2 regions of the Streptomyces glaucosporus genome follow, and region 2 is predicted to be linked to the other one. Evidence: riboswitches for the same ligand, from Rfam matches in the RefSeq annotation. Region 2 holds a riboswitch; the other holds the start of a gene.
What was found. A riboswitch is a leader RNA that binds a small molecule or an ion and turns the genes downstream of it on or off. The one in region 2 is predicted to bind glycine.

Region 1 (10,138 bases), on a different contig from region 2:
CCTGGTTGACCTCGGTGACCTCACCGGAGACGGGCGAGTACAGGTCGCTGACCGACTTGGTCGACTCCAGCTCGCCGCAGGGTTCGCCCGCGGTGACCGTGGCGCCGGCCTCGGGGAGCTGGACGTAGACGACGTCACCGAGCGCGTTGGCGGCGTGCTCGGTGATGCCGACCGTCGACACACCGTCCTCGGCGGGCGACACCCACTCGTGCTCCTTGCTGTAGCGCAGCTGCTGGGGGTTGCTCATGACGTGATTCTCCTGGTCAGAAGTGGTTGGTGAGAAACGGGTCTTGCCAGGTGGGACGGCGGGGGCAGGGCCCGCCCCGCCGCGGCGGTCAGCGTCCGCGCCGGTAGAACGGCAGCGCGACGACCTCGTACGGCTCATGCGTACCGCGGATGTCCACGCACACACCCTCCGTGCCCGGCGCGGCGTGGGAGGCGTCCACGTACGCCATCGCGATCGGCTTCCCGAGGGTGGGGGAGGGGGCCCCGGAGGTGACCTCGCCGATCACCGTCCCGCCGGCCGTGACCACGGGGTACCCGGCGCGCGGCACCCGGCGGCCGGAGGCGACCAGGCCGACCAGCTTCCGCGGCGGGTTCTCCTCCGCCCGGCGGGCCGCGGCCTCCAGGGCGGCACGGCCGGTGAAGTCGCCGGGCTTGTCGAACTTCACCACGCGGCCCAGCCCGGCGTCGAAGGGGGTGGTGGCGCGGGTCAGCTCGTGCCCGTACAGCGGCATGCCCGCCTCCAGCCGGAGCGTGTCGCGGCAGGACAGCCCGCACGGCACCAGGCCCGCGTCCGCGCCGGCCTCGGTCAGCGCCTCCCACAGCGTCCGCGCGTCGCCGGGGGAGACGAACAGCTCGAAGCCGTCCTCGCCGGTGTAGCCGGTGCGGGCGATCAGCGCCTCCACGCCCGCGACCGTGCCGGGCAGCCCGGCGTAGTACTTCAGCCCGTCCAGGTCGGCGTCGGTGAGCTTCGCCAGGACGCCGGGCGAGGCGGGGCCCTGGACGGCCAGCAGGGCGTAGGCGTCGCGGTCGTCCCGCACGGCGGCGTCGAAGCCGTCGCGGCGCTCGGTGAGGGCGTCCAGGACCACCTGGGCGTTGGCGGCGTTGGCGACGACCAGGTACTCCTCGGGCGCGAGCCGGTAGACGATCAGGTCGTCGAGGATGCCGCCGGAGGCGTCGCAGATCATGGTGTAGCGGGCCCGGCCCACCGGGACGGCGGACAGGTGCCCGACCAGGGCGCGGTCCAGCAGCTCGCCGGCCTGCGGACCGGTGACGGCGATCTCGCCCATGTGGCTCAGGTCGAACAGGCCGGCGCGGGTGCGGACGGCGTTGTGCTCGTCGCGCTCGCTGCCGTAGCGCAGCGGCATCTCCCAGCCGGCGAAGTCCGTCACGGTGGCGCCCAGGGCGCGGTGGACGGCGTCGAGGGGGACGCGTCGGGGGGATCGGGGGGAATCGCTCATGGCTGTTGCTCCCAGGCGGGTGGCGTGGACAGGTCCGGTGAACGGCGGGGAGGGACATCCTCCCCATCTGTCATCGGAACCTGAGAGGTTCGCCACGAGCCCGCCCGGGCGGACCACGGCTTGCACCTTGGGTGGGACGCCCGCCGGGAGGGGGCGCCCGCTTTTCAGATGTGCCTCGTCCGCGCGGTATCGGGGCCTGAGAGATTCAAGGGAGGACTTGCTCCTTCGGCGCCCCGGTACCCGCCGTGACCGGCGGCTGTCGGGGACTCTCCCGCGCGGACTCGAACGGCCGGTATGCAGTTGGCGCGGACATCATCGCACGCCCGGCGCGCCGGGGGGAGGCGGGCCGCGCGACGGTGGAAGGGTGGGGAGGAGGGAGGGGCGCCGGGAGGTCCGGTGGTCGGCCGCCTTGTCCGCCGTCGCCCTTCTTGACACGCTCTGGGGGAGCCGTGGGGCGCGTGGCCGACAGCGGGAGGACGTACCGGTGAGCAGTCCGGAGAGTGCTTGTACGGCGCACGGTGGAGCGGTGCCCCGGGGGGTGCCCGCGTCCGCGCGGGCCGGGGGGCGCGACCTGCGCGGAACCGCCGGGGTGCGTGTCCTGCGCTTTCCCGCCGGCGACCGGGTGGTGGTCTCCGGCCTGCCGGGCAGCGGCAAGTCCACCCTGATCCGGCGCGTGGTGGCCGCCGGCGAGAGGGTGCGCCGGATCGACTCCCAGGACATGCGGGAGCGCTGGGAGCGGCGGCTGCCCGCCCGGCTGCCCTACGCCGTCTACCGCCCCCTGGTCCGCGCCGCGCACTACCTGTCGCTGTGGCGGGCCCTGGCCTCGGACGCCGGCGTGGTGGTGCACGACTGCGGCACCCAGAGCTGGGTGCGCCGCTGGCTGGCGAGGGACGCCCGGCGGCGCGGCCGGGCCCTGCACATGGTGCTGCTGGACGTGCCGCCCGAGGTGGCGCTGTCCGGGCAGGCGGCGCGGGGACGGGGGGTGTCGGCGTACGCGTTCGCCCGGCACCGGCGGGCGGTGGGGCGCCTGGTGGCGGAAGTGGAGTCGGGGCGGCCGCCCGCCGGCTGCGTCTCGGCGGTGCTGCTGGACCGCCCGGCGGCGGGGGCGCTGCGCGGCATCGTCTTCGAGGGCGTTCGGGACGAGAACGACGAGAACGACGGGGGCGGGGACGACGGCGGGGGCGGGGACGGGACCGGGCGCCGGAGTGCGGATAGTGTTCCGGTATGACCATCCCGCAGCAGTACGGACCGGGGCACGGCGGCGGCTGGCCCGGAAACGAGCTGGAGGAGACCCTCGCCGCGTCGGTCGGCGTCCCCGGAGCGGGCGCCCGGTTGCTGGAGGTGCTCGGCCGCAGCAGCCTGTGGGTGCCGCTGCCCGAGGGCGGCGGCCCGGACAGCCCCAACCTGGACCTGCCGACCGTCCAGCTCGACGGGGCGCCGTACGTCCCGGTCTTCAGCTCCGAGCAGCAGTTCCTGCAGTGCGCCGGCTCGCACCTGCCCTTCGCCGTCGCGCCCGCCCGCGAGTTCGCCCGCGGCCTGCCGCCGCAGGTCGGCATCGTGATCAACCCCGAGGGCACCGTCGGCGCCCCCATCCCCCCGCCGGCCGTGGCCGAGCTGTGCCGCGAGGGCGGCGCCGAGGGTGTGCCGGGCGTGGCGAGCGGCGCCCGGGTGAGGCTCTTCGAGCCCGACTGGCAGGAGGAGCCGGTGGACTTCCTGGCCGCGGCGGCCGGGGAGTTCGCGGGGCTGCCGCAGGTGCGCACCGCGCGCCGGGGCCTGGCCAGCATCGAGGGCGACCCGCCCGCGCTGTTCGTCGGGGTGGAGCTGGACCTGCTGGACCCGGAGGCGCGGGCCGCGGCGCACGGCGCCCTGGGCCGGGCGCTGGGCCGGGAGCCGGTGCGGTGGCCGGTGCAGATGGTCCTGCTGGACGCCGCCCAGGATCCGGTCGTGGACTGGATGAGGGAGTGCGTGCGGCCCTTCTACACGCGCGATCCGCAGCCGTACTGACTGCTGACGCCCGCCGCGGCCCCCGGCCGGACAACCGTTCCGAGTGTTCGCACGGGTGGGCGAATGAGTGGTCCCGGCCCTGTCCGGTCCGGACCGTAAGCTGGTTGGATGTCGGGGGCGGGACGCGCGCGGCCCGGTGCGGAAGACCGCGGGAGAGCGCGGAGGACCGCGGGGAACCGCAGAGGACCAGGAAGACAGAGCGCGGAGTACGAGAAGGGGCGGCCCACGTGAGCGCGGGTGGAAGCGTCGATCAGCTGCTGCATCAGGTGGCGCCCGGACGGTACGACACCTACGAAGCGCTGCTGCACGCCCTCGCCGAGGGCCGGGTGTGGATGCTGCTGTGGCACGGACGGGCCGGCTCCCCCGACGCCCAGTACGGGAACATGGAGGTCGCCGGGCACGGCTACGCGCCCTGTGTGACCTCCGCCCGGGAGCTGGCGGCCTCCGGCTGGACCAGGGAGCACGAAGTGGTCGGCGGCCGGGAGATCGCCGCCGCCCTCTTCCCCGACCGCTGGGGTCTGTGGCTCAACCCGCACGCGCCCGGCGGCGGCGTCGGCATCCCCTGGCTCGACCTGCGCCGGATCGCCGGCGGGCTGGACCGGCTGCCCGCCGGGCCGCTGCGCATCGGCGAACCGACCGTGGACGTCCCGCACTTCTACGCCCAGCTCGTCCAGAACGCCCACCGCACCCCCGCCGTGCGCACCCTGCGCCGCGCCTGGGTGCAGCCCGCGCTGGGCGCGCCGTACCTGGTGATCGGGCTCGACCTGTACGACGACGGCCCGCAGGCGGTGGAGTCGGTGCGGTCGATGATGGAGCGTTCGGTCGCCTCGGTGCCCGACGGACTGGCGGTCTCCACGGTCGCGATGTCGGACGAGTACGACCCGGTCGCCATGTGGCTGCGGGCCAACTCCCGCCCCTTCTTCGACCGCGACGCCCACCAGGGCGCGGCTCCCGCCGCCGCTCCCGGCCACGGTTACGGATACCCTCGGTCCTACTGACGTCGCCCGGTTCCCGACGCCCCGTCAGGTGGGGTTGTGGCGCGGATCATTGTTTCGCCCGTGTTACTCCGCGATGACCTGCGGCGTTGCCGTTCGCCTGGCATGGTCTCAGGTCTATATCGCCGACATGCGGACAGTTCACACCGCTGTTTGGACGCAGTACTGTTCGGGCGACCATCAGTCTGACCGTCACCGACCCCCTGAGGTGGAACATGCGAATAACCAGTTCCAGGGTCGTCCAGACGATCGCGGCCGCCCTCGCGGTTGGTGTGATCGCCACTGGATGCGCCAGTGAACGAGGCAAGGACGACGGAGAAGGAGGGGACACCTTCGTCTTCGGCGCCGCGGGCGACCCGGCCTCCCTGGACCCGGCACTGGCGAGCGACGGTGAGACGTTCCGGGTCACCCGCCAGGCGTTCGAGGCCCTGATCGAGCACGAGCCGGGCGGCACCAAGCTGGTCGGCGGTCTCGCCGAGTCGTGGGACAGCGACAAGACCGGCACCAAGTGGACCTTCAACCTCCGCAAGGGCGTGAAGTTCCACGACGGCGAGAAGCTGACCGCCGAGGCGGTCTGCAAGAACTACGACCACTGGTTCAACTGGACCGGCACATACCAGAACAGCGCGGTCTCGTACTACTGGCAGACCATCTTCGGTGGCTTCGCCAAGAACGAGAGCAAGGACGCCCCCAAGGCCAACTACAAGGGCTGCACCGCGAAGGACGAGCTCACCGCCGTCATCGAGGTGCACGAGCCCTCCGCCAACCTGCCGGGCGGCTTCTCCCTCCAGGCCGTCGCCATCCACTCGCCGAAGGCCATCGACGCCTACAAGAAGCAGGAGGCGACCGGCGAGGACGACGCCATCACCTACCCGAAGTACAGCCAGGAGGCCGGTACGGTCGCCGGCACCGGTCCCTTCAGGATCGTCGACTGGGACAAGGGCAACAACGAGGTCACCCTGGAGCGCTTCGACGACTACTGGGGCGAGAAGGCCGGTGTGAAGAAGCTGGTCTTCCGCACCATCGCCGAGGAGTCCGCGCGCCGCCAGGCCCTGCAGGCCGGCAACATCGACGGCTACGACCTGGTCGCCCCCGCGGACGTGAAGACCCTCGAGAAGGAGGGCTTCCAGGTCCCGGTCCGCGACGTGTTCAACATCTTCTACATGGGCTTCTCGCAGGAGGCGAACAAGGCCCTGAAGAAGAAGGAGGTCCGCCAGGCCATCGCGCACGCGATCGACCGGGAGAACGTCGTCAAGACCCAGCTGCCCGAGGGCGGCAAGGTGGCCACGCAGTTCGTGCCGGACACCGTGGACGGCTACTCGGACAAGGTCACCACCTACCCGTTCGACACCGACAAGGCCAAGGACCTGCTGAAGAAGGCCGGCGAGGAGAAGCTCGCGGTCGACTTCTGCTACCCGACCGAGGTGACGCGCCCCTACATGCCCGCCCCGGTGGACATGTTCGAGCTGATGAAGGCCGACCTGGAGAAGGCCGGCATCAAGGTCAACCCCAAGCCCATGAAGTGGGCCCCGACCTACCTCGACGCCACCGAGAACGGCACCTGCGACCTGCACCTGCTGGGCTGGACCGGTGACTTCAACGACGCCTACAACTTCATCGGCACCTGGTTCGCCGGCTACGACAAGCAGTGGGGCTTCCGCGACGACAAGGTCTTCGACGCCATGAAGGCCGCCGAGAGCGAGCCGGACGTCGCCAAGCGGGTCGAGCTGTACAAGAAGGCCAACGAGGTCGTCGTGGACTACCTGCCGGGCGTCCCGATCTCCTCGTCCCCGCCGTCCATCGCGTTCGCCAAGGACGTCAACCCGCCGAAGGTCTCCCCGCTGACGCAGGAGAACTTCGCCGAGGTCTCGTTCAAGTAAACGCCTGATCGCGCAGGTCCGCCCGGCCACGGCAATCCTGTGGCCGGGCGGACCTGACTGTGAGCAAGAAAGGGGCATCGCGGGGTGTTGCGTCTCGTAGCGCGAAGACTGCTGCAACTCATACCGACCCTGCTGGGTCTGTCCGTTCTGCTGTTCCTCTGGCTGAACCGACTGCCCGGCGGACCCGCGGCGGCCATGCTCGGAGAGCGCGCCACCGCCGCCGACAAGGCCCGCATCGAGGCCGCTCTCGGACTGGACCAGCCGGTGTGGGTCCAGTACGGCCGCTTCCTGAAGCGGCTCTCCGAGCTGGACCTGGGCATCTCCACCCAGACCGGGCGGCCGGTGTGGGACGAGTTCACCCGGGCCTTCCCCGCCACGGTGGAACTGGCCGTCGCGGCCATGCTCATCGCCATCGCCGTCGGCATGCCGCTGGGCTACTTCGCCGCCCGCCGCCGCGGTAGCTGGCTGGACGTGACGGCGGTGTCCGGATCCCTGGTGGGCATCTGCATCCCGGTCTTCTTCCTGGCCTTCATCCTCAAGTCCGTCTTCGCCGTCCAGCTCGGCTGGTTCCCCAGCTTCGGACGGCAGACCACCGGCATCGACGCCACCGAGGTGACCGGCTTCTACGTCCTGGACGGCATCCTCACCGGGGAGTTCGACGCCGCCTGGGACGCGGTCATGCACCTGGTGCTGCCCGCGCTGGCGCTCTCCTCCATCCCGCTGGCGATCATCACCCGCATGACCCGGGCCAGTGTGCTGGAGGTGCTCGGCGAGGACTACGTGCGCACCGCCGAGTCCAAGGGCCTGAGCCGGTCGACGGTGCGCGGCCGCCACGTGCTGCGCAACGCGCTGCTGCCGGTGGTGACCGCCATCGGCCTGCTCACCGGCGGCCTGCTGTCGGGGGCGGTGCTCACCGAGTCGGTCTTCGCCTTCGGCGGCATCGGCTCGTTCATCAAGACCGCCATCGACGAGCACGACTACCCGGTCCTGGTGGGCTTCATCATGTTCATCGCGGCGGCCTACGTCGTCATCAACCTGCTGGTTGACCTCGCGTACAGCATCATCGATCCGAGAGTGCGGGTGCACTGATGAGCACCAAGACCGACAAGATCGACCGGCTCGCGGAGCTCACCGCCGCCACCGAGACCTCCGCGGGCGCCAGCCTGTGGGTCGAGGCGTGGCGCCGGCTGCGGGCCAGCAAGATGGCCGTCATCGGAGCGGTCGTCATCAGTGTGTTCGTGGTGGTGGCGATCGTGGGCCCGTGGGTCGCCCCGTACGACCCCACCGCGCAGCTCTGGCGCGGTGAGGTCCTCCCCAACCAGAACGTCTTCGTCGGCCCCCGCGGCGAGAACTGGCTGGGCCTGGACCACCTGGCCCGCGACGAGTTCTCCCGGATGCTGGTGGGAGCACGGCAGACGCTGCTGGTCGGCGTCGTCGCCACCCTGCTGGGCTTCACCGTGGGCGCCCTGATCGGCGGTGCCTCCGGCGCCGCCCTGGTGCTGGGCGGCAAGGTCGGACGCCGGATCGACACCGTCGTGATGCGCGTCATCGACGTCATGCTGGCGCTGCCCTCCCTGCTGCTGGCCGTGTCCGTCGCGGCGGTGCTGGGCCAGTCCCTGACCACCGTGATGATCGCGGTGGGCGTGGTGCAGATCCCCGTCTTCGCCCGGCTGCTGCGCGGCGCGATGCTGGCGCAGGGCGGCGCGGACTACGTGCTGGCCGCGCAGGCCCTCGGCGTGCGCAAGCGGCGCATCGCGATCGGGCACGTGCTGCCCAACTCGCTGAGCCCGGTGATCGTCCAGGGCACCCTGAGCCTGGCGACCGCCATCATCGAGGCCGCGGCGCTGTCCTACCTGGGCCTGGGCAACCCGGACGCCGCGCAGCCCGAGTGGGGCGTCATGCTGGCCCAGGCGCAGGACTACTTCGACAGCGCACCGATGCTCGCGGTCTACCCCGCGCTGGGCATCATCATCACCGCCCTCGGCTTCACCCTGCTGGGCGAGGCGATGCGGGAAGCCCTCGACCCGAAACTGCGGAGTTGATCACATGGCCCTGCTTTCCGTGGACGAACTGACCGTCACCTTCACCGGCCGCGGACGACGCGACGTGAAGGCCGTGTCGGGTGTGTCCTTCGACGTCGACCAGGGCCAGGTGGTGGGTCTGGTCGGCGAGTCGGGCTGTGGCAAGAGCGTCACCTCGCTGGCCCTGATGGGCCTGCTGCCCTCCAAGGGCGTGACGGTCGGCGGCCGGGCCGACTTCGACGGCACCGACCTGCTGTCCCTCAGCCGGGGGAAGATGCGCGATCTGCGCGGCTCCCAGCTCGCGATGATCTTCCAGGATCCGCTGTCCTCGCTGAACCCGGTGGTGCCCATCGGCGTCCAGGTCACCGAGATCCTGGCCCGGCACCGGGGGATGAAGGGCGAGGCCGCCCGCAAGGAGGCCGCCTCGCTGCTGGACCGGGTGGGCATCCCGGACCCCTCGCGGCGGCTGAAGGAGTACCCGCACCAGCTCTCCGGCGGCATGCGGCAGCGCGCGCTCATCGCGATGGCGGTGGCCTGCGCGCCGCGGCTGCTCATCGCCGACGAGCCGACCACCGCCCTGGACGTGACGATCCAGGCGCAGATCCTCGAACTCCTCAAGGAACTGGTCGACCAGGAGGGCACCGCCCTGCTGATGATCACCCACGACCTGGGGGTGGTCGCCGGCCTGTGCGACCAGGTCAACGTGCTGTACGCGGGCAAGGTGGTGGAGTCCGCGGCGCGCCGCGAGCTGTTCGACGCCCCCACCCACCCGTACGCCCACGGCCTGCTGGGCTCCATCCCCCGGCTCGACGCGCCGCGCGGCGAGCCCCTGAAGCCGATCCGGGGGTCCATCAACGACACGATCGCCTGGGCGGACGGCTGCGCCTTCGCCCCCCGGTGCGACCACTACACCCTCCAGTGCCTGCAGGGCACCCCCGAGCTGAGGGAGCCGCGCACGCCCGGCCACCAGGTGAGGTGCGTGAACCCGGTGTTCTCCGGGGGAGTGGACGAACTGCGCGAGACGGCGCTGGAGAGCGACGCGGCCGAGGCGGCCGGCGTGGCCGGGACGGCCGGCGCGACGGGCGCGGCCGACAAGGAGGCTGGAGCATGAGCCTGCTCGAACTGAACGGCGTGAAGGTCCACTTCCCGGTCAGGAAGGGTCTCCTCGTCGAGCGCACGGTCGGCCACGTCTACGCCGTCGACGGGGTCTCGCTCTCCGTCGAGGCGGGCCAGACCTACGGCCTGGTGGGCGAGTCCGGCTGCGGCAAGACCACGCTCGGCCGGGCGATCCTGCGGCTGGTGGACATCACCGACGGCGAGGTCGTCTTCGACGGCACCGACCTGGCGAAGCTGCCGGGCGAGGAGATGCGCCGCTTCCGCCGCCGGCTCCAGATGGTCTTCCAGGACCCGCTGGGCAGCCTCAACCCCCGGCAGAACATCGAGTCGATCCTCTCCGAGGGGATGGCGGCGCACGGCATCGGCGCGAACCAGGAGGAGCGCCGGGAGCGGATCCGCGAGATCCTGGCGAGGGTCGGGCTCCCCGCCAACGCGCTCTCCCGCTACCCGCACGAGTTCTCCGGCGGCCAGCGGCAGCGCATCGGCATCGCCCGCGCGCTGGTGCTCGAACCGGACGTGATCATCTGCGACGAGCCGGTCTCCGCGCTGGACGTCTCCATCCAGGCGCAGGTGATCAACCTGCTGGAGGAGCTCCAGGAGTCCCTGGGCCTGACCTATGTGGTCATCGCCCACGACCTGGCCGTGGTGCGGCACATCTC
Region 2 (10,138 bases):
TCCGACGCCATAGCGCTGGCCCTGCGGACCGGGACGCCGATCTACGGCAGCGACGATGTGCTGGACGACGCCGGGATCGCGATCCCCGACGAGCAGGAGGACGAGGTGGAGAAGTTCCGCGAGTTCCTCGACCAGATCTCCCCGGAGGACTTCGGTACCAGCAACCAGTAGGGCGCGCACGCGGCGTCAGACCATTCCGGCACCCATTCCCGTGACGAGGGCACGCGAAACCACCCCTTGGGTGATTATCACCCGGCGTGCCGAGTGTGGCGATCGTTGACGCACCCCGGGTGACTGCCTACCGTCGATTGGGCAGGTCCCGGGGCATATCCGCGGGACGTGAAGGACGGAGGGTCGGCGTGAGAAGCACCGGCGACAGTAGGGCGGCGAGCGATCCGTACCCGTTGCACGGATCCTCCATACGGCCCCCTGCGCAGTCCGCCTCCGCAGCGCGGGACGCCGGCTCCGAGCTGATCGGCTACCGGGGTCCCACGGCGTGCGCGGCCGCGGGCATCACGTACAGGCAGCTGGACTACTGGGCCCGCACGGGGCTGGTCGAGCCGAGCGTCCGTCCGGCGTACGGCTCCGGAACCCAGCGGCTCTACAGCTTCCGCGACGTGGTGGTCCTCAAGATCGTCAAGCGGCTCCTGGACGCCGGGGTGTCCCTGCAGAACATCCGCGCGGCCGTGAAGCACCTGCGCTCGCGGGATCTCGGCGACCTCGCGCAGATGACGCTGATGAGCGACGGGGCGACGGTCTACGAGTGCTCCTCACCCGACGAGGTCGTCGACCTCCTCCAGGGCGGCCAGGGAGTCTTCGGGATCGCCGTCGGAGCGGTCTGGCGGGACGTCGAGGCGCTCCTGTCCCAGCTGCACGCCGAGCGGGTCGACACCGGGGAGACGCTGGTCGGGAACAACCCCGCCGACGAGCTGGCGCGGCGCCGCAACCGGGCGGGCTGACCGCCGGGGCGCCGCCCCGGACCGGCGCGGCCGGACACGTGCCCGGAAGACCGCAGGGCTTCCGGGCACGGGCCGGGAGGGCCGTCACGGTTGTCAGCGGCATAGGGCAGCATCGCAGGTGTGAGAGGGGCACCGACGATCCTGCACCTGGACATGGACGCGTTCTTCGCCGCCGTGGAGCAGGCGGCGAAGCCCAGCCTGCGCGGGAAACCCGTGATCGTCGGCGGTCTCGGGCCGCGCGGGGTGGTCGCCACCGCCTCCTACGAGGCCCGTCCCTTCGGAGTGCACTCGGCGATGCCGATGGCGCAGGCCCGGCGGCTGTGCCCCAACGCCGCCTACCTCACACCTCGCTTCGGCCTCTACCGACGGGTGAGCGACGTGGTGATGGGCCTGCTGCGCGAGCTGTCGCCGCTGGTGGAGCCGCTGAGCCTGGACGAGGCGTTCGTGGACCTCCGGGCGGGCGGTCTGGAGGTGGGGTCGGCCCGGGAGGCCCGAGCCGTCGGCGAACGGCTGCGCCGGGACATCCGGGCCGCCACGGGGCTCAGCGGCTCGGTCGGCCTGGCAGGGTCGAAGATGCTCGCCAAGATCGCCTCGGAGCGGGCCAAACCCGACGGGCTGGTGGTGATCCAGCCCGGCACGGAGCGGGCTCTGCTGGCTCCCATGCCGGTGCGGACGCTGCCCGGCGTGGGGCCGGCCACCGCCCAGACACTGCGCCGGGCGGGGGTGGCGACCGTCGGTGAGATCGTCGAGGCCGGGGAGGCGGAACTGGTCCGCCTGCTGGGCAGGGCACACGGCACGGCGCTGTACACGATGGCGCAGGGCATCGACGAGCGGCCGGTGGTGGCCGACCGGGACGCCAAGTCGGTCTCGGTGGAGGACACCTTCGACACCGACCTCACCGACCGCGCCCGGATCCACGCGGAGATCGCCCGGCTGGCCGACCGGTGCGTGGAGCGGTTGCGGAAGGCGGGACGCTCCGGACGCACGGTGGTGGTCAAGGTGCGCCGCTACGACTTCTCCACCCTCACCCGCTCCGAGACGCTGCGCGGTCCCACGGACGATCCGGCGGTCGTCAGGGAAGCCGCGGCCCGCCTCGTCGAGGGGGTGGACACCACCGCGGGGGTGCGGCTGCTGGGAGTGGGGGTGAGCGGTCTGGCCGACTTCACCCAGGAGGACCTGTTCGCCCAGGCCGCCGACGTCCTCCACACCGGCCGGCCGCGGCGGCCGGCTCCACCGGTGGAGCCGGCCGCCGCGGCCGGAGAGGTCTCGGGGAACGAACGCCGCTGGCTGCCCGGTCTGGACGTACGGCACGCACGGTACGGGCCGGGCTGGGTCCAGGGGAGCGGTCTGGGAAGGGTCACGGTGCGGTTCGAGGAACCGGGCTCGCCGCCGGGCCGGGTGCGCACCTTCGCGGTGGACGACCCCGAGCTGGAACCCTCGGAACCCCTTCCGCTGCCGACCGCTCAGCCCTCCGAGCCGGCGATCCGCCCGAAGGTGATCTCGTCGCCGGACACGGAGGCCTCGGCGGGCACGTCCAGCCCGTAGTGGCGGTAGAGCGTCAGCTCCTGCTCGGGGGAGAGGTGGTGGCCCACGCCGAAATCCGGCGCCCCCTTGACGAGGGAGCGCTCGAAGGGCACCCGCAGCACCCCGTCCACCACCTCGCTGGGCTCCAGCGGGACGAAGGCGTCACGGCCGAAGAGCCCGGTGCGCACCGCCGCCCACTCCGGCACGCCGGTGGCGTCGTCGAGGTACACCTCGTCCACGGTGCCTATCTTCTGTCCGTCGCGGTCGAACGCCTTGAGGCCTATCAGGTGCCGCGGATCGATGTCGGTTCGCACGGTCCCTCCAACTGCTCGCATAAGTCCGCGCCTGCTCGGAAACGGTCCCTACAAACAACGAAAGGGCACAATCGGTGCATCGGCCACTCGAAACCGGGGCCGGAACCGGAGCGGGGCCCGCGCCGTCCGTCGCTGGTAGGCTCTGAAACGGCTGCTGACCCCGAGCGGGAGAGTCCTCCGACGGCAGACGCCGGAGGCGCCGAAGGAGCAAATCCTCCCCGGAATCTCTCAGGCCCAGGTACCGCGCGGGTGAGGTCACTCTGGAAAGCAGGGCGGGCCGCGGACGAGCGACACCGCAGCCCCTCCTCACCGACGGTGAAAGCCGGGTCGCGGACACGGGCCGGTGAAGCTCTCAGGTCGAGATGACAGAGGGGGAGGCCGTTCGGGCGCCCGTGCCGTGGTGCCCCCCGCAGGTCGCAGAGACCAGGAGGCCTCCGCAGATGACACACGACCGCATCTCCCTCACCGCGCTGGAGCGGGGCACGCCCTTCGAGGACCGCCACATCGGCCCCGACGCCGGCGACCGGGCCAAGATGCTCGCCCAGGTGGGTTACGGATCGCTCGACGAGCTGACCGCCGCCGCGGTGCCCGAGGTGATCAGGAGCACCGAGGCGCTGAACCTGCCCGCGGCCCGCAGCGAGGCGGAGGTCCTCGCCGAACTGCGCTCCCTGGCCTCCCGCAACCAGGTGCTGCAGTCCATGATCGGCCTGGGCTACTACGGCACCTTCACTCCGCCGGTCATCATGCGCAACGTCATGGAGAACCCGGCCTGGTACACCGCCTACACGCCCTACCAGCCGGAGATCTCCCAGGGGCGCCTGGAGGCGCTGCTGAACTTCCAGACCATGGTGGCCGACCTGACCGGCCTGCCCACCGCCGGCGCCTCCCTGCTGGACGAGGGCACCGCCGCGGCCGAGGCCATGGCGCTCTCCCGCCGCGTGGGCAAGGTCAAGGACGGCGTGTTCCTGGTGGACGCCGACTGCCTGCCGCAGACCATCGCCGTGGTCGAGACCCGCGCCGAACCCACCGGCGTCGAGATCGTGGTCGCCGACCTGTCCGACGGGATCCCCGCCGAGGTCGCCGAGCGCGGCGTCTTCGGCGTGCTGCTGCAGTACCCGGGAGCCTCGGGCGCCGTGCGCGACCTGCGGCCCGTCGTGGAGCGGGCGCACGAGCTGGGGGCCGTCGTCACCGTCGCAGCCGACCTGCTCGCCCTGACCCTGCTGACCCCGCCCGGCGAGCTGGGCGCCGACATCGCGGTGGGCACCACCCAGCGCTTCGGGGTGCCGATGGGCTTCGGCGGACCGCACGCCGGATACATGGCCGTACGGGAGGCGTACGCGCGCAGCCTGCCCGGCCGGCTGGTCGGCGTCTCGGTGGACGCCGACGGCACCACGGCCTACCGCCTGGCCCTGCAGACGCGCGAGCAGCACATCCGCCGCGAGAGGGCCACCAGCAACATCTGCACCGCCCAGGTGCTGCTCGCCGTGATGGCCTCGATGTACGCCGTCTACCACGGCCCCGACGGGCTGGCCGCCATCGCCCGCCGCACCCACCGCTACGCCGCCGTCCTGGCGGCGGGGCTGCGCGAGGGCGGGGTCGAGGTCGTGCACGACGCGTTCTTCGACACCGTCACCGCGCGGGTTCCGGGGCGGGCCGCCGAGGTCGTCGCCGCCGCCCGGGAGGCCGGGATCAACCTGCGCCAGGACGGCGCCGACCTGGTCGGCGCCGCCTGCGACGAGACCACCCGGCGCGAGCACCTCGCCGCCGTCTGGGAGGCCTTCGGGGTGCGGGCCCGCGCCGGGGACGTCGACAGGCTGGACGCCGCCGCCGGCGACGCCCTGCCCGGCGGACTGCTGCGCGAGAGCGGCTACCTGACGCACCCCGTCTTCCACCGGCACCGTTCCGAGACCTCGATGCTGCGTTACCTGCGCCGGCTCGCCGACCGGGACTACGCCCTGGACCGCGGCATGATCCCGCTGGGCTCGTGCACGATGAAGCTCAACGCCACCACCGAGATGGAGCCGGTCACCTGGCCGGAGTTCGGCGGTCTGCACCCCTTCGCGCCCGCCGAGCAGGCCGAGGGCTACCTGACGCTGATCCGGGAGCTGGAGGAGCGGCTGGCCGAGGTCACCGGCTACGACAAGGTCTCCCTCCAGCCCAACGCCGGGTCGCAGGGCGAGCTGGCCGGCCTGCTGGCGGTACGGGCCTACCACCGCGCCAACGGCGAGGAGCGGCGCACCGTCTGCCTCATCCCGTCCTCCGCGCACGGCACCAACGCGGCCAGCGCGGTGATGGCCGGGATGAAGGTCGTGGTGGTCAAGACGGGCGAGAACGGCGACGTGGACGTCGAGGACCTGCGGGCGAAGATCGACAAGCACCGCGAGGAGCTCGCGGTGCTGATGGTGACCTATCCCTCCACCCACGGGGTGTTCGAGGAGCACATCACCGACATCTGCGCGGCCGTCCACGACGCCGGCGGCCAGGTCTACGTCGACGGCGCCAACCTCAACGCGCTGGTCGGCCTGGCCAGGCCGGGGAAGTTCGGCGCGGACGTCTCCCACCTGAACCTGCACAAGACGTTCTGCATCCCGCACGGCGGCGGCGGCCCGGGCGTCGGGCCGATCGGAGTGCGCGCCCACCTGGCGCCCTACCTGCCCAACCACCCGCTCCAGCCCGCGGCCGGTCCGGAGACGGGTGTGGGGCCGATCTCGGCGGCGCCGTGGGGATCGGCGGGCATCCTGCCGATCTCGTGGGCGTACGTGCGGCTGATGGGCGCCGAGGGGCTGCGCCGCGCCACGCAGGTGGCGGTGCTGGGCGCCAACTACGTCGCCAAGCGGCTGGAGCCGCACTACCCGGTGCTCTACACCGGCCCGGGCGGCCTGGTCGCGCACGAGTGCATCATCGACGTCCGCCCGCTGACCAAGGCCACCGGCGTCACCATCGACGACGTCGCCAAGCGGCTGATCGACTACGGCTTCCACGCCCCGACGATGTCCTTCCCCGTGGCCGGGACGCTGATGATCGAGCCCACCGAGAGCGAGGACCTCGCGGAGCTGGACCGCTTCTGCGACGCGATGATCGCGATCCGGGCCGAGATCGAGAAGGTCGCCTCGGGCGAGTGGAGCGTGGAGGACAACCCGCTGCGCAACGCCCCGCACACGGCGGCGCAGATCGCGGGGGAGTGGGGGCGGCCCTACGGGCGTGAGGAGGCGGCCTTCCCCGGGGGCGTCGTCGCGGCCGACAAGTACTGGCCTCCGGTGCGGCGCATCGACGGAGCCTACGGAGACCGCAACCTGGTCTGCTCGTGCCCGCCGCTGGACGAGTACGACGGCTGACGGCCCGCCCGCCGCGGCAGCGCGGAACGGAAGGGCGCGGGACAGCGCGGGACAGGGAGCGCGGGCGCCCCGGCATGTGCCGGGGCGCCCGCGCTCCCGTACGCCGGGACCCTGGAGCGGGCGCGCCGCGGCCTCAGGCCGCGGTCGTGACGTGTCCGGTGACCAGCGGCCGGTGGGGTGCGATGATCCGCCCGTCCGGCAGCAGCTCACCGGTGTCCTCGAAGAGGAGGACGCCGTTGCACAGCAGACTCCAGCCCTGTTCCGGGAAGTGCGCCACCAGGTGGGCGGCCTCGCGGTCGGGGGAGTCGGCTGACGGGCAGGGTGGTTGGTGCTGGCACATGATGGGGTTCTTTCGCTGCGGTGTGGTGGTGCTGCGATTCGAGGTGTCTTCCATGACCGCCCCCGTATCTGTCGGTCGGCCCAGTCTGGCCGTAGAAGGAGGAATTCCGCAGGGATTTCGGCGCAGCTCTTCCCACAGTTTGGCGGCGCGCGCCCTTCCCGGGTGAGCGCGGAGGAAAGAGTAATCCGTTCGGGTGGTGTTGCCACCGAGAAAGACTAGTCAATGAGGTGGGGGGAACAGCGCGATGCCCCGCGGCCGTCGGGCCGCGGGGCATCGCACCTGCGGTTGTGCCGCGCGTCTCCCTCAGGCGGGCGTGCCCAGCAGGGGCGGAGGCACCAGCCGGCGGGTCAGCAGCGGCAGCAGGCCGTCGACACGGTGCGGGCGGTGCGCGGCGATCCCCGGCGGCGCCGGGGCCAGCGGCACCAGCAGGTCGTCCGGTGCGGGGGAGCCGCCCGCGGCGTCGGCCTCCGTGTCGCCGTGGAGCCACAGCGTGAGCATGTACAGCTCCGGCACGGACAGCAGCCGCGGCTGGTACGTCGTCGGCAGCGTCTCGGCCAGCGCCAGGGCGGTCTCGGTGGAGGCGATGAACGGCCCCTCGCAGAAGTGGGAGAACGTCCAGCCGTCCGCCGTGAGCATGGCCTCGGCGGCCCCCACCACGCCATGGGCGTCGCGCAGCAGGAAGCGCCAGCCGGTCAGTCGGGTGCGGGGCGGGCCGGCCGCGGCCGTGATCCCGTCCAGCACGTGGAGGGGCAGGGGGAGGTCCGGTCGCACGGAGCCTGTCCGGGCCTGCGGACCGGGAGGGGTGAACTTGCCGCGGAGACCGGTGGAGGAACCGAGGGCCGCGTGCACGCTGCGCAGAGCGGGTGCCGGGGCCGGTTGGACACGCAGGGGCATGGTGGGTCGCCTCTCGCTCGGAGACACGGTGGTGCTCAGCAGGCGCGGACGGCGCTGTCGGCGTACTGGGAGGCCACGAAAGGGGCCGGAGGGAAGGCTTCGACGGAACGGCGCTCGTGTGAGGAGCCGCGTCTCGGCCGCTTTTGTGGAGTTTATACGACGGGTGTTCAGTCGGTGTTTCGACTAGCCGTCTCGCATGTTACCGGCAAGGGGGCATCAGGACATTTTTCCGGGGGTTTCATCTGCGAGTCCTCGGACGACAGGCCGCTGACCTCGGGAATGATTGGCTATGCGGTCGTCTGTATCTTTTCGGTATTTCTCACAAGTGAGGATCCGTATGCCGTCGGCAACCATCTGTGCCGGAAGCCGCATGCCTTGGGAATGTGCCCGGTGAAAGCCGTCGGCATCAGCTTAGCGTCCTCCGCCCGCAGATGGTGCGTTATCTCTCGCATCGGCGGGGCATCATCCGGTCACGGTTCACTGGAGGAGGGACGCTTCGATGGGCGAGAAGGTCGTGGCCGGCGAGTTCGGCCTGTCCGACCGCCAGCACTACAGGGACAGGCTCCACCGGTGTCTCGAGGGGCTGCGGCGCCTGCTGGACGAGCAGCGCTTCGACCGTCCGCGCGACCTCATGGGGCTGGAGATCGAGCTCAACCTCGCGGATGCCGAGGGGATGCCCCGGATGATGAACACCGAGGTACTGGAGCGCATTGCGAGCCGGGATTTCCAGACGGAACTGGGGCAGTTCAATCTGGAGGTGAATATCCTTCCGCACCGGTTGTCCGGGCGCGTGCTGGACCAGCTCGCGGAGGAGTTGCGCACCGGGTTGGCCTATGCCGACCGCAAGGCGGGGGAGCTCGGCGCGCGCATCGTGATGATCGGCATTCTGCCGACGCTCACCGGGGACGACCTGGTCTCCGCGAACCTCACCGCCGTCGACCGCTACACCATGCTGAACGACCAGGTCATGGCCAGCCGAGGCGAGGAGGTCGTCCTGGACATCGAGGGGGTGGAGCGCCTGCGGTACACCTCGTCCTCCATCGCCCCGGAGGCGGCCTGCACCTCCGTCCAGCTCCACCTGCAGGTGACGCCCGACCGGTTCGCCGACGTGTGGAACGCCGCCCAGGTCATCTCGGCCGTTCAGGTGGCGGTGGGCGCCAACTCGCCCTTCCTGTTCGGCCGCGAGCTGTGGCGCGAGTCCCGTCCTCCGCTCTTCCTCCAGGCCACCGACACCAGGCCGCCCGAGCTGATCGCCCAGGGGGTGCGGCCCCGCACCTGGTTCGGCGAGCGGTGGATCTCGTCGGCGTACGACCTGTTCGAGGAGAACGTCCGCTACTTCCCGTCCCTGCTGCCCATCCGCGGCGACGAGGACCCGCTGGAGGTCCTCGACGGCGGAGGCGTCCCCTCGCTGCACGAACTGGTCCTGCACAACGGCACCATCTACCGCTGGAACCGCCCCGTGTACGCCGTCTCGGACGGGGTGCCGCACCTGCGCGTGGAGAACCGGGTGCTGCCGGCCGGTCCCACCGTCACCGACGTCCTGGCCAACACGGCCCTGTACTACGGGCTGGTGCGCGCGATGGCGGACGAGGCACGCCCGGTGTGGAGCCGGATGCCGTTCTCCGCCGCGGCCGAGAACTTCGACAACGCCTGCCGCCACGGCATGGAGGCCCAGCTGTGGTGGCCCCGCCCCGGACGCGGCGGCTCCCTGGCGGCCGTCCCCGTGGACCGGCTGGTGCGGGAGGAGCTGCTGCCGATGGCCGCCGCCGGCCTGGACGCCTGGGGCATCGAGCCCGGCGACCGGGACCGCTACCTGTCGGTCGTCGACGAGCGCTGCCGCCGACGCGTCAACGGCGCCTCCTGGCAGGCCACCTCCTACCACCGGGCCCTGGACGCCGGGCTGGACCGGGAGAAGGCCCTGGCTGCGACGGTGCGGCGCTACTGCGAGCTGGTCCGCACCGGGGAGCCGGTGCACGGCTGGCCGGTGGGCCCGTAGCCCACCCCGCCCGGCCCCGCCGGGAACCCCGCGGCCGGCGGACGGAGGCGGTGGGGCAAGCTGTTCGTCCCGGGCCGGGAGGCACCGGCGGGAGGAACGGCCGAACAGGAGGCGGAGTGCGACCAGGCGTGCGGGACGGGGAACGCGAACCGGAACACCCGGGGCACCGGGGCGGGGACCGGGAGCACGGCGGGGAGCCGGGCGGGGGCGCGGTGCCGCGCCGGGTCCTGGGCCACGAGACGCTGCTCGTCCTGGGGCTGTCGCTGGGAGCGAGCGGGGTGTCGGCGCTCATCAGCTTCGCCGGGGCGCTGACCAGGCCCGGCGGCCTGGAGGACCAGGCGGCGCGGCTCAACGGCTCCCACGCCCCCGACCGCCCCTGGCTGGACCTGGCCTGGCAGCTGTTCGGCATCGCCACCGCCCTGGTGCCGGTGCTGCTCGTCGCGCACCTCCTCACCCGCGAGGGGGCCGGCGGCCGGGGCGGGCCGGGACTGCGGGGGATCGGGTTCGACCTGCGCCGGCCCGGGTTCGACCTGGGCTGGGGCGCGGTGGTCGCGGCGGGCATAGGCGGCAGCGGACTGCTGCTCTACCTCGGTGCGCGGGCGAGCGGGCTCAACCTCACGGTGGTGCCCGAGTCGCTGCCGGACGTGTGGTGGAAGATCCCGGTCCTGATCGCCTCGGCGATCCAGAACTCCGTGGTCGAGGAGGTCATCGTCGTCGGCTACCTGCTGCGCAGGCTCGACGGGCTGGGCTGGAGCCCGGTGGCCGCGCTGGCGGCC

Region 1: another riboswitch for glycine. It lies ahead of gcvT (glycine cleavage system aminomethyltransferase GcvT); the one in region 2 lies ahead of gcvP (aminomethyl-transferring glycine dehydrogenase).

Annotation. Positions count from the first base shown of each region.
Region 1 covers NZ_BAAATJ010000011.1:112,194-122,331, forward strand. Annotated here, with positions in the region: gene gcvH (glycine cleavage system protein GcvH) at 1-247, opposite strand, end outside; gene gcvT (glycine cleavage system aminomethyltransferase GcvT) at 336-1,463, opposite strand; glycine riboswitch at 1,638-1,747, opposite strand; gene ABD358_RS14205 (AAA family ATPase) at 1,948-2,691, shown strand; gene ABD358_RS14210 (enhanced serine sensitivity protein SseB) at 2,688-3,467, shown strand; gene ABD358_RS14215 (enhanced serine sensitivity protein SseB C-terminal domain-containing protein) at 3,695-4,465, shown strand; gene ABD358_RS14220 (ABC transporter substrate-binding protein) at 4,678-6,342, shown strand; gene ABD358_RS14225 (ABC transporter permease) at 6,427-7,431, shown strand; gene ABD358_RS14230 (ABC transporter permease) at 7,431-8,384, shown strand; gene ABD358_RS14235 (ABC transporter ATP-binding protein) at 8,389-9,474, shown strand; gene ABD358_RS14240 (ABC transporter ATP-binding protein) at 9,471-10,138, shown strand, end outside.
Region 2 covers NZ_BAAATJ010000005.1:239,154-249,291, reverse strand. Annotated here, with positions in the region: gene ABD358_RS09020 (bifunctional nuclease family protein) at 1-171, shown strand, start outside; gene ABD358_RS09015 (MerR family transcriptional regulator) at 360-959, shown strand; gene ABD358_RS09010 (DNA polymerase IV) at 1,080-2,504, shown strand; gene ABD358_RS09005 (PRC-barrel domain-containing protein) at 2,423-2,818, opposite strand; glycine riboswitch at 2,953-3,051, shown strand; gene gcvP (aminomethyl-transferring glycine dehydrogenase) at 3,238-6,132, shown strand; gene ABD358_RS08995 (DUF5999 family protein) at 6,266-6,472, opposite strand; gene ABD358_RS08990 (hypothetical protein) at 6,776-7,366, opposite strand; gene ABD358_RS08985 (glutamate-cysteine ligase family protein) at 7,866-9,362, shown strand; gene ABD358_RS08980 (CPBP family intramembrane glutamic endopeptidase) at 9,575-10,138, shown strand, end outside.